Linked DNA regions of Pyxidicoccus trucidator. The protein of the gene in region 2 binds, or shares a complex with, the protein of the main gene of each other region. Links are inferred from orthologs where the notes say so. Each region holds a gene or a part of one and is shown on either strand. Other genes may lie near its edges.

Region 1 (5,554 bases), on a different replicon or contig from region 2:
CTTCTCCATCTCCGAGACCGCGCCCGTCGGGCTCTTGAGGGCCAGCTCCGCGCGTTCCACCGCGAGCCGGTGCCTGGGCGCGAGCTCCTGCTCCCTCCCCAGCGCCTCCTTGACCGCGACCTCGTCCACCCGTGCCGCCTTCCTTGACCTGCTGGTCGAGTTTGAGCAGCGAGAGCACGACCCTGCCCGCGCTGGGCGGCTCGATGCGATGGACGGCGTTGTGTGGCTCGATCCGGGCCTGTGAGCTGGCCTTGACGAGCGGGACCTTGGCGAACAGCGACCAGGCGATGAGCCCGCCTGCGCACGCCACCATCAGAGCGACGAACACGAGGCGCGTGTCCGACTCGTAGCTCAGGGAACGAGGGGTCCGCGCGAAGGGATATGCCATGGTCCGCGAACCAAGGTCGCCTTGATGGTCGCGCCCTGTCAACACCTCGGCCACTGCTTTTGTGATTCACGCTCCCTGTCTGAATACGGGCGCCTCGATGCGACGCGAGACTTCGTCCGCATCGCCGCAATGCGCCACACATTTATCTTTGGTTCGATTTGACATCCAGCTTTGAGTACAAGTACCGTTTAGCCTAGAAAGGAGGCACACCATGAAGATCAAGCTCCACGTCCGCGGCGGCCCGAAGGCGCGCTAGTAGTCAGGTGTTTTGACGCCAGCTGTCGAAGCTGGTCGTTCCTCGTTTCCGATTACCAGAGGGGGGCTGATGGGGATTTTCCATCAGCCCCTCCTCTCATTTCTGGCAACGTCTTGATCTTGCAGGTGCTCGTTCCTGCCAGGTTGCTCCAGAACGTCTCATGCGCTTGAGCCGAGTATTCCAGGGCGCTCCTGGGTGGTTGTTGTGTCAGTCTCGTGGCTTCCCGGAGCTGAGCGGTACCTCAATCTCAACCTTGCAAGTCGGGCAGGTTCGCCCGCCATTTTGTCCCTGCTCCGCCGTGTGCCGCGCCAGCATTGATGAGTGAATCGGCCTGCTTGAGATGACTTGGCACCATCCTCCGGCCTGCTGAGTCAGCCATCCTCCGACCTGCTGAGTCAGCCACCCTCGGCCAGTCATCACGGTTTCAATGTTTCAAGGGCAGCAGCTCGCCTCCATCCAGGGGCTGCACGTCACCTTCACCGACGCCAACAAGGACGGCCTCGCCGACGCGCTGCTCTACAGCCCGGGCAGCGGCACCTCGACGCTGTACGCCAACACCGGCGACGGGTTCGTCGCCCAGCCGGTGGGCGCCTTCGCATCCCTGGGGATGGGCGTCTCGGCGCCGCTGGCCGCGGACGTCGTCGGCAGCGGCAACGCCGAGCTGTACTGCCTGGTGGCGGGCAAGGCGCGTACGGTGGCGCTCGACGCCGCGCCCACCGGACTGCTGCAGGAGGCGGACGACGGGCGGGGCACGCGGCAGCAGCTCGGCTACGCGCGCGGGCCGGCCACCCCCGGGGCCTACCCGCAGCCGAGCGCACGCGGCACTTCCGCGTGCCGACGCTGGAGCGCTGGTACTACCGCTTCCGCAAGCACGGCCTCGCCTCCCTGCGGCCCCAGCCGCGCAAGGACGCAGGCCGCGCCAAGGCGCTCGATGAGCTGGGCAATGCGGCACCGCCTGCGCCTGGCCGGCTGCGAGCGAGAGCTGTTCCCTCGTGACGCCGTTCACGGCAAACCAAAAAGGGCAGTGCCACACGTCGTGCGGCACTGCCCTTGATGAGTCGACTGACTTTCTTACGTCAGAACGCCGCGTCGAACACCACGTCCGTGGCCGCACCGACTCCGACGGCCACCTGGTACGACGACACGCGGCGCTCGAAGAAGTTGGTGAGCTCCTGCACGTCCTGCAGGTCCATGAAGTGCAGCGGGTTCTTGGTCCGGAACACCGGCGCCATGCCCAGCATCTGGAGCCGCTGGTCCGCCACGTACTCCAGGTAGCCGCGCATCTCCTGCACGGACAGCCCCATCACTCCGCCGCTCAGCAGGTCCTGCGCGAACTGCGTCTCGCACTCCACCGCGTCGCGCATCATCGCCACCACGTCGCGCTCCATCTGCGCGTCGAAGAGGTCCGGCTCCTCCTTGCGCGCCACCTGGATGCACTCGAACGCGAAGCCCATGTGCGCGCTCTCGTCGCGGAACACCCAGTTGGTCCCCGCCGCCAGCCCGTTCAACAGGCCCTTGCTGCGCAGGAAGTACACGTAGGCGAACGCCGCGAAGAAGAAGAGCCCCTCGATGCAGCCCGCGAAGCAGATGAGGTTGAGCAGGAACTTCCGCCGCTCGTCCTTCGTCCGCAGCTCGTCCAGCCCGTGGACGCTGTCCATCCACTTCATGCAGAAGCGCGCCTTGCGCTGGATGGAGGGGATGTTGTCGATGGCCGCGAAGGCCTTCGCCCGCTCCGCCGGGTCCGGCACGTACGTGTCCAGCAGCGTCAGGTAGAACTGGACGTGCAGCGCCTCTTCATACAGCTGGCGCGACAGGTACATCCGCGCCTCGGGCGCGTTGATGTGCTTGTACAGGTTCAGCACCAGGTTGTTGCCGACGATGCTGTCTCCCGTCGCGAAGAACGCCACCAGCCGGTGGATGAGATGGCGCTCCGCGTCCGTCATCTTCGACCGCAGGTCCACCAGGTCCGTGGAGAAGTCCACCTCCTCCACAGTCCAGGTGTTCTTGATGGCGTTCCGGTACATCTCGAAGAACTGCGGGTACGCCATCGGGCGCAGCGTCAGGTTCAATCCAGGATTCAGCAGCATTGCTTCGGTGCTCCTTGCGCTGCGCGCGCGGGTTCTTGCCTGTCCTTCGGAACTGCGGTGCTTCAGCGCCTCGGGCCTACTGGCAGGCCTCGCACGCCTCCGGGTTCTCCAGCGAGCAGGCCACCGCCTCGGCCTCGGTCGCCTTCGCCTCCACCGGAGCAGGGGTCGCCGGCATCGTCGTGCCCATGCCCGCCCCGTTCACCGTGGCCTTCGCAATCCGCGTGGCCGGGCGCGAGCGCAGGTAGTACGTCGTCTTCAGCCCCTTCTGCCACGCGTAGAAGTACATCGACGACAGCTTGCCGATGTTCGGCGTCTCCACGAACAGGTTGAGCGACTGGCTCTGGTCGATGAAGGCCCCGCGGTCCGCGCCCATGTCGATGAGCGAGCGCATCGGAATCTCCCAGGCCGTCCGGTACACCGCCCGCAGGTTCTCCGGCAGCTCGGTGATGTCCTGCACGCTGCCCTCGGCCATCTTGATGCGGTTGCGGACGTTCTCGTTCCAGATGCCCAGCGCCTGCAGGTCACGCACGAGGTAGCGGTTCACCTGGAGGAAGTCGCCCGACAGCGTCTCTCGCTTGAACAGGTTGGACACCTGCGGCTCGATGCACTCGTAGCAGCCGACAATCGACGCAATCGTCGCCGTGGGCGCAATCGCAATCATCAGCGAGTTGCGCAGGCCGTGCTTCAGGATGCGCTGGCGCAGCGCATCCCAGCGCGCCGTGTCCTCGGGCACCACGCCCCAGGCGTCGAACTGCAGCTCGCCCTTCGCCGCCCGCGTCTCCGGGAAGGAGGGGTGCGCGCCGAGCTGCTCGGCCAGCTCGCACGAGGTGGTCAGGGCCGCGAAGTAGATCTCCTCGGAGATCTTCTTCGACAGCGCCCGCGCCTCGGGAGCGTCGAACGGCATGCGGAGCTGGAAGAACACGTCCTGCAGGCCCATCAGCCCCAGGCCCACCGGACGCCAGCGGCGGTTGGAGTCCGCGGCCGTGGAGATGGGGTAGTAGTTGAGGTCGATGACCCGGTCCAACTGCTTCAGGGCCAGGTGCGCGTTGGCGCGCAGGCGGTCGAAGTCGAACTTCCCGTCCACCACCATGCGGCTCAGGTTCAGCGAGCCCAGGTTGCACACCGCCGTCTCACCCTGGCTCGTCACCTCCAGGATTTCGGTGCAGAGGTTGGACAGGTGGATGACGTTGCCGTCCTTGCCCGTCTGGTTGCTCTTGCGGTTGCAGATGTCCTTGAAGGTCATCCAGCCGTTGCCCGTCTGCGCCAGCACCTTCATCATCCGGGCGTAGAGGTCACGCGCCTTCACCTTGCGCATGGCCAGGCCCTTGGCCTCGGCCTCTGCGTAGGCCTTCTCGAAGGCGTCGCCGTACAGGTCCGTCAGGTGCGGGACGACCTTCGGGTCGAACAGGCTCCAGTCGCCGTCTCCCTCCACGCGCTTCATGAAGAGGTCCGGCACCCAGTTGGCCAGGTTCAGGTTGTGCGTGCGGCGCGCGTCGTCGCCGGTGTTCTCACGCAGCTCGAGGAAGTCCTCGATGTCCGCGTGCCACGACTCCAGATAAACGCAGCAGGCGCCCTTGCGCTTGCCGCCCTGATTCACGGCGGCGACGGAGGCGTCCAGCGTCTTCAGCCAGGGGACGATGCCGTTGGAGTGGCCGTTGGTGGAGCGGATGAGCGAGCCGCGCGCGCGCACCCGGTGGTACGCCACGCCGATGCCGCCGGAGAACTTCGACAGCATCGCGATGTCCGAGTACTTCTTGTAGATGGCGTCCAGCTCGTCCGCGGGCGAGTCCAGCAGGAAGCAGCTGGAGAGCTGCTCGTGGCGCGTGCCCGAGTTGAACAGGGTGGGCGAGCTGGGCATGTACTCCAGCGAGCTGAACAGCCGGTACAGCTCAATCGCCTCGCGCGCGTTGTCGCCGCTGAGCGCGCAGGCCACGCGGAGGAAGAACTCCTGCGGCGTCTCCAGCACCTCGCGCGTCTGCGGGTTCTTCAGGAGGTACCGGTCATAGACGGTGCGCAGGCCGAAGTACTCGAAGAGGTCGTTGCGCGTCGGGTCGATGGCGGCGTTGAGCTTGCGCGCGTTGGCCTGGACGAACTGGAGCAGCCGGTCCGCGATGAGGCCGTGCTTGTGGCCGGCGGCGATGGACTGGCTGAAGGAGTGGATCTCCTGGTTGCTGACCTCCTTCTGGATGAAGGCGGACAGCAGGCGCGCGGAGAGGCGGCCGTACTCGGGCTCTTCGGCGATGAGGGCGGCGGCCGTCTGGATGGAGAGCCCGTCCAGCTCGCGCGTGGTGGCGCCGTCATACAGGCCGGAGATGGTCTTCGTGGCCACGCGCATGACGTCCACGCGGGGCAGGCCCACGCAGCAGCGACCCACCGCGCGGACAATCTTGTTGAGGTCCACCGGCTCCGCGCCGCCGTTGCGCTTCTTCACGCGCATCGTGGTGGCGCCGAACTCGGCGGGAGCGGTCTCCGTGGGTGCTGGCGCTGGCGCTGGCGTGGCCGTCATGGACGGCACCGGGTGGCCATTGGTGGTGGGCGGAACGGCCAGGTTGGCGGCAGCAGGCTTCACGGGCGTTTCGAAGTTCACGAGCGGCTCACTCCGGACAAAGGCATGGCCTTGGGCAGACGCGGGTATCTGCCCCGGGGAGGACGGACCCCAGGCCACGCTACTGGAAAAGTGTTCAGGTGAGACCCGTCCTGTGAGGGGACGGGTCTAGGGTCTGGGGGAGGCCGGGAGGATGGGGTCTTTTATGAGGCAGCAGTTCGCTGTGCGCAAGTAACCCACAACCCCTCCTCAGCCCCACGTCACGGCGGCGTCTCCGG
Region 2 (5,840 bases):
GCGGGTGTCCGCCGCCACCAGGGCGTTGCACGTGCGCTCGAGCTCGTCGAAGAGCTTCCAGTCCTTGGTCTTCTGGTAGCGGTCCACCACCGTGGCGAACGCCTGCGCCGCGGGGCCGCGGGCGCCGTCGGCCATGGCCTGGTCCGCCGCGCGCTGCGTGCGAACCAGGTCCAGCTGCAGGAAGCGCAGCTCGGGGGCCAGGGTGGCCGAGGACTCCTCGGAGGCCTGCGAGTTGAAGTGGACGAAGCGATAGCTGAAGCTCAGCTCGTCGGAGGACAGCTTCGCGGGCAGCGCGGCAATCTTCGGCTGGAGGCAGGCGGCCAGCTGGTCGCCCTCGGTGACTCCGGAGGGCTCGAAGGTGACTTCGGCCGGCGTCTGCTGCGCCTTCACCAGCTTCACCTTGGCCGTCAGCGTCGGGGGCACCTTGTCCTTGAAGTTGGCGTAGCACTCACACCAGCCCGGCTGCGCCAGGCGCACCGCGCCGGTGAAGTCCGAGCCCTCGTTGATGCCGAAGGTGACGGAGTTCAGGCCGCTGGCGGAGTGCTCGAAGGGGATGGTGGCCTCCACCGGCTGAGCGCCCTTGGCGAGCGCCGCTGGCTGTACCTGCGTGTCCAGCACCTTCTGGATACAGGCCTGACCCTCGGGGGTGAGGTTCTCCCCGGTGAGGGCGTGCGTGGCGCCCTGGTCGGTGAGGGTGGTCTTCACGCTCAGCTTCGTCGCCGCCGCGGGGCCGCGATTCTTCGGGTCGACCAGGCACTCCTGCACCTGCGGGCGCGCGGACAGCAGCGCGCCGAGCACCACGCCCTGGCTGCTCTGCTCCGGCATCTTCAGCTCGCGCGGGAAGCAGGAGACGAGGTCGAACGGCGGCTGGTTGGTGATTTTGACCCTCTCCTCCTTGGTCATGGGCTGCCCGTCCGCGCCGGTGACGGCGGCATCGGTCTTCTGCGTTCCGGCACAGGCGGCGGTGAGAGCGAAGGAGGCTACGGCAAGACGACGCAACATGCGGTTGTTCTCCCTGGGGGTGGGGACTGCGTCCGGGCTTCTACTTCTCCAGGCCCTCGGCGTTCTTGAGGTCCTTGAGGCGAAGCCCGTTTTTCTTCAAGAGTCGGTAGAGGCTCTGCATGGACAGGCCGGTGCGCTGCTCGGCGGCCTTCATGTCGAAGCCCACCGTGCGCATCACCTCGGCGAAGTACAAGCGCTCGAAGTCGGCGAGCACCCGGTCCTTGGCCTCGTGGTACGGCATGTTGGTGACGATGGCGGACACGTTGGTGGCGGGGGCCTGGCCCTCCTCCCGGCGCGACGGCTGCGCGAGGAAGTCCAGCCAGCTGCTGTTGCCCGTCTCCTCCATGAGGGCGCCGCGCTCCAGCACGTTGCGCAGCTCGCGCACGTTGCCCGGCCAGTCGTAGCCCTCGAAGAGGGCCAGCGTCTGCGGGGTGAGCGTCACGCTGGCGCGCAGCGTCTGGGACAGGGCCTGGGCCAGGGCGGGCAGGTCTTCCCGCCGGGTGCGCAGGGGCGGCAGGCGCACCCGCGCCACCGCCAGCCGGAAGTAGAGGTCCGCGCGGAAGCGGCCCTGGCGCACGTCCTCCTCCAGGTTGCGGTGCGTGGAGGCGATGACGCGCACGTCCACCGCCACCGGCTGCCCGTCCAGCGAGGGCACCTCGCGCGTCTCAAGCACGCGCAGCAGCTTGCCCTGCACCTGCAGCGGCAGCTCGCCCACCTCGTCGAGGAAGAGGGTGCCGCCCCGGGCCGCCTCGAAGACGCCGCGCGCCTCGCGGTCCTCGTTCTCCCCCGCGCGCAGGCCGCCGAACAGCTCGCGCTCGGCCTTCTCCTCGGAGATGAGGTTGCAGTCCACCACCTTGAAGGGGCCGTGCCGCCGCACCGAGTGCTGGTGCACCGCGCGCGCCGCCAGCTCCTTGCCGGTGCCCGTCTCACCCTCGATGAGCAGGCTCATGTCCTCGCGGGCGATGCGGCGCAGCTCCGCGAAGACCCAGCGCATCTTCTCCGAGGCGCCCACCAGCGTGCCGAAGGACTCGGCGCCGGCCACCTCCACCTCGGTGGGGCGGGGCGCCACCTTCACGGACAGCTTCGTCTTGCCCAGCTCCACCTTGTCTCCGCTGGACAGGTACGCCTGCACCACCTGCCGTCCGTCGAGGAAGGTGCCGTTGCGGCTGCCGGTGTCGCGCAGCAGCAGCCCCCGTGAGGTGCGCTCCACCTCCAGGTGGCGGCGGCTCACCGTGCTGTCGGTGAGCACCAGGTCGCTGGCGGGGTCCGAGCCCACGCGTACCAGCCCGTCCTGGCTGGTGACCTTCTTGCCTTTATCCGGACCGGCCACCACCTCCACGGTCCACTCGTGGATGGGAATGCGGGTGGTGCGGCCGTCCTGTTCCGTCTGGGCGGTCTGGGTGACCTCGGGCCTGGGTTCCATCATGGGTCCTCTTTAGGTGCGAGGGGACCAGGGGGGCAAGCACGACTCGCACCACGAAGTTTCAAGGCAGCAAGAGTGAAACAATCTGCCCGGAGGCCTTTCTTACCCGCGCTTCCACCGGGAGGGGGGCCAGCCGCGTCCGGGCGAGGGCCTGGGGTGGGGCGGGGCGGCCGTCGAGGGACAGCACCTGGTCCCCCGCCGCCAGCTTCGCGCCCGGGGGGGCCTCGCGGACGTACAGGCCGGCGGGCTGCCGGGCCAGGGCATCCAGGAGGGCGGGTTCCAGGCCCGGGTTGGCGAAGCGCAGGCGCTGCTGGCGAAGCACCTCCGCGTCGAGGACATCCCTCCCGGCAAGCTCGGGCCCCAGCTCCAGCGTCTCCCAGGGCAGCCACGCCACGGACGTGGCCACGGGCGGCGAGGGGGCGCGCGGCGGCTTCAGCGTGCCGGACAGCCCCTTCAGGGCCTCGCGGGTGAGCGTCTCCAGCAGTCCGGTCAGCTCCGGGGTGGGGTCCGCGCCGTCGTCGGTGGCTACCGCGAAGGGGTCCGCCGGGGCCTCGCCGGACACCTCCAGCACCACCGTCCGGCTGGCGGGGTGCAGCACCTCCACCGTGCCCAGGTACACCACCGCCTCGTTGACACTCTGGCCCACGCTGCGGCCGCGACTGTCCAGCATTTCACGTTGTCCGGCCTGGACGCGCCGCTCCGCCCGGGCGCGCAGCACCAGCGCCCCCTCCGGCCGCACGCCATACGGGGCCAGCACCGCCACCGCGTCGCTGGCGGCCCAGGCGTCGTCCGCTTCCGGGCTGTACACGCGCACCTCCGTGGGGCCGAAGAAGAGGGCCTCGGCGCTGGCCTCGGCCAGCGCCACGTCCACCAGCCGCTGGGACACCTCCACCGCGCGCCATGCGGGGGCCTCCCAGCGCAGGACTACCGGGTACACCACCACCGCGGCCACGCCGAGGTCCGCGGGCACGTCATGCTTCACCTGGAGGGACGGGCCCCGGCAGGCCAGGGCCACCAGGGCCACCAGCCCCAGGGCCGTGCGTGCGAGGAGGGACGTGCGAGTCACAGCCTCCATCCAAGACGAACGGCCCCGTCGAATCCAGAAACCGGCGCGGCCCTCATGCCCGGGGCCGCGCCGCCGAGGGCGCGCCGCCGCTCAATAGCGCGCGGGCGAGTCGCTGGCGGGGAAGGACTCCTTGGACTCCTCGTCCACGATGTCGTCCGTGGCGTTGCCGCCGGACTGGACGCCCGCGTTGCTCTGGGCCCTCGCCGAGCGCGTGGGGACACTCTTTCCGGTGCCCGCCCTGGCCTTGCGGCCGGTGCCGGCCTTCTCGCCGCCCAGCATCCGGGTCCCGAGCAGGTTCTTCGCGCGCTCGGAGAGGTTGCGCTGCTCCTCCTGCCAGTCGCGGAAGAACTGGGCGAGCTCCTGGTCGCCGGCTTCCTCGGCGTCGGCGATGTATTGCTCACCCGTCGAGGCGCCCTTGAGGAGGTGATACAGGGCGCTGATGAGGTTGTAGTGCTCGTCACGGGTGCCCGTCTGCGCTGCTTCGCCTGCCATTGCTACCTCCCGCGGAAAGGGGATGTGCCACGGGAGGGAAGGTAGGCACGGCACTTCGGGGCAGGCGGAGCATGGCGCCCGCCTGCCTGGCCGCCGGCTCAGGCCAGCATCGGGTCCAGCCGGCCCTCGGTGTCCAGCCGGGACAGGTCCGAGTAGCCCCCCACGTGCGTGTCGCCGATGAAGATCTGCGGCACGGTGCGCTGGCCGCCGCTCATCTCCACCAGCTTCGAGCGCATGGAGTCGTCTCCGGTGACGTCCACCTCTTCGTAGTCCACGCCCTTGCGCTTGAGCAGGTCCTTCGCGCGGACGCAGTACCCACAGTAGGTCGTCGTGTAGATCTTCACGGGCTTCACGGGCAGCACCTCCTTCTTGCCTACCAAACTAAGGGCCGGGAGCCCCCGCCGCCACCTTGCCTGGAAAACACAACGGCCCCCGGCTCCCTTGGGGAACCGGAGGCCGCTGTCAGGCAGTCACCCCGGCATGGGAGCCGGGGTGGGGGGCGACTACATGCCCATGCCGCCCATACCGCCCATGCCGCCCATGCCGCCACCGCCGGCGGGGGCATCCTTCTCCTCCTTCGGACGCTCCGCCACCATGGCCTCGGTGGTGAGCATGAGGGAGGCCACGGACGCCGCGTTCTGCAGCGCGCTGCGGCTCACCTTGGCCGGGTCGATGACGCCCGCGGCCAGCAGGTCCTCATAGGCGCCGGTGGCGGCGTTGAAGCCGAACGAGCCCGTGCCCTCCTTGACCTTGTTCACCACCACGCTGCCCTCGAGGCCGCCGTTGCCGACAATCTGGCGCAGGGGCTCCTCGACGGAGCGGCGGATGATGTCCACGCCGAACTTCTCGCCGGCGGTGAACTCATGGCCTTCCAGCGCCTTGAGGCACCGGATGAAGGCCACGCCGCCGCCGGGCACCACGCCCTCTTCGACGGCCGCGCGAGTCGCGTTGAGCGCGTCCTCCACGCGGGCCTTCTTCTCCTTCATCTCCGTCTCGGTGGCGGCACCGACGTTGATGACGGCCACGCCGCCCACCAGCTTCGCCAGCCGCTCCTGGAGCTTCTCGCGGTCGTAGTCGCTGGAGGTCTCCTCGATCTGCGCGCGGATCTGCTTCACGCGCGCCTCGATGTCCTTCTGGCCGCCGGCACCGTCGACGATGGTGGTGTTGTCCTTGTCGATGGTGATGCGCTTGGCGCGGCCCAGGTCCTGGAGCGTCAGCGTGTCCAGCTTGATGCCCAGGTCCTCGGCGATGAGCCGGCCGCCCGTCAGGGTGGCGATGTCCTCGAGCATGGCCTTGCGGCGGTCACCGAAGCCCGGCGCCTTCACCGCGCACACGTTCAGCACGCCGCGGATCTTGTTCACCACCAGGGTGGCCAGGGCCTCGCCCTCGACCTCCTCGGCGATGATGAGCAGCGGCTTCCCGGCGCGCGCCACCTGCTCCAGGATGGGCAGCAGGTCCTTCATCGACGAGATCTTCTTCTCGTGGATGAGGATGAGGACGTCGTTGAGGACGGCCTCCATGCGCTCCGGGTCCGTCACGAAGTACGGGGAGAGGTAGCCGCGGTCGAACTGCATGCCCTCGACCACGTCCAGGGTGGTCTCCAGGCCCTTGGCCTCCTCCACCGTGATGACGCCCTCCTTGCCGACCTTCTCCATCGCGTCCGCGATGATCTGGCCGATGGTGGCATCGCCGTTAGCGGAGATGGTGCCGACCTGGGCAACTTCCTTCTGGCCCTTGGTGGGCTTCGCCAGCTTCTTCAGCTCGGCGACGATGATGGCCACGGCCTTGTCGATGCCGCGCTTGATCTCCATCGGGTTGTGACCCGCGGCGACCAGCTTCGCGCCCTCGCGGAAGATG

Evidence for each region. The genes of interacting proteins can lie anywhere in the genome.
Region 1: the proteins of grxC (region 2) and G4D85_RS18200 are in contact, whole or in part, in an NMR structure (PDB 1QFN), measured with the Escherichia coli proteins. The link is inferred for Pyxidicoccus trucidator from one-to-one orthologs.

The regions. Positions count from the first base shown.
Region 1 is NZ_JAAIXZ010000005.1:563,999-569,552, forward strand. Bases 2,489-5,554 are described here. They hold G4D85_RS18200 (ribonucleoside-diphosphate reductase subunit alpha), read right to left. Parts: upstream 5,169-5,554; coding sequence 2,808-5,168; downstream 2,489-2,807. Other genes in these bases: G4D85_RS18195 (ribonucleotide-diphosphate reductase subunit beta), read right to left, coding at 2,489-2,731. Also shown: G4D85_RS49490 (hypothetical protein), read right to left, coding at 1-129; more of G4D85_RS18195, read right to left, coding at 1,721-2,488. UniProt on the Escherichia coli protein: Provides the precursors necessary for DNA synthesis. Catalyzes the biosynthesis of deoxyribonucleotides from the corresponding ribonucleotides.
Region 2 is NZ_JAAIXZ010000027.1:105,131-110,970, reverse strand. Bases 2,710-5,539 are described here. They hold grxC (glutaredoxin 3), read right to left. Parts: upstream 4,337-5,539; coding sequence 4,082-4,336; downstream 2,710-4,081. Other genes in these bases: groL (chaperonin GroEL), read right to left, coding at 4,487-5,539; G4D85_RS44475 (hypothetical protein), read right to left, coding at 3,582-3,983; G4D85_RS44480 (hypothetical protein), read right to left, coding at 2,710-3,491. Outside these bases: G4D85_RS44490 (hypothetical protein), read right to left, coding at 1-1,002; G4D85_RS44485 (sigma 54-interacting transcriptional regulator), read right to left, coding at 1,043-2,425; more of G4D85_RS44480, read right to left, coding at 2,487-2,709; more of groL, read right to left, coding at 5,540-5,840. UniProt on the Escherichia coli protein: The disulfide bond functions as an electron carrier in the glutathione-dependent synthesis of deoxyribonucleotides by the enzyme ribonucleotide reductase.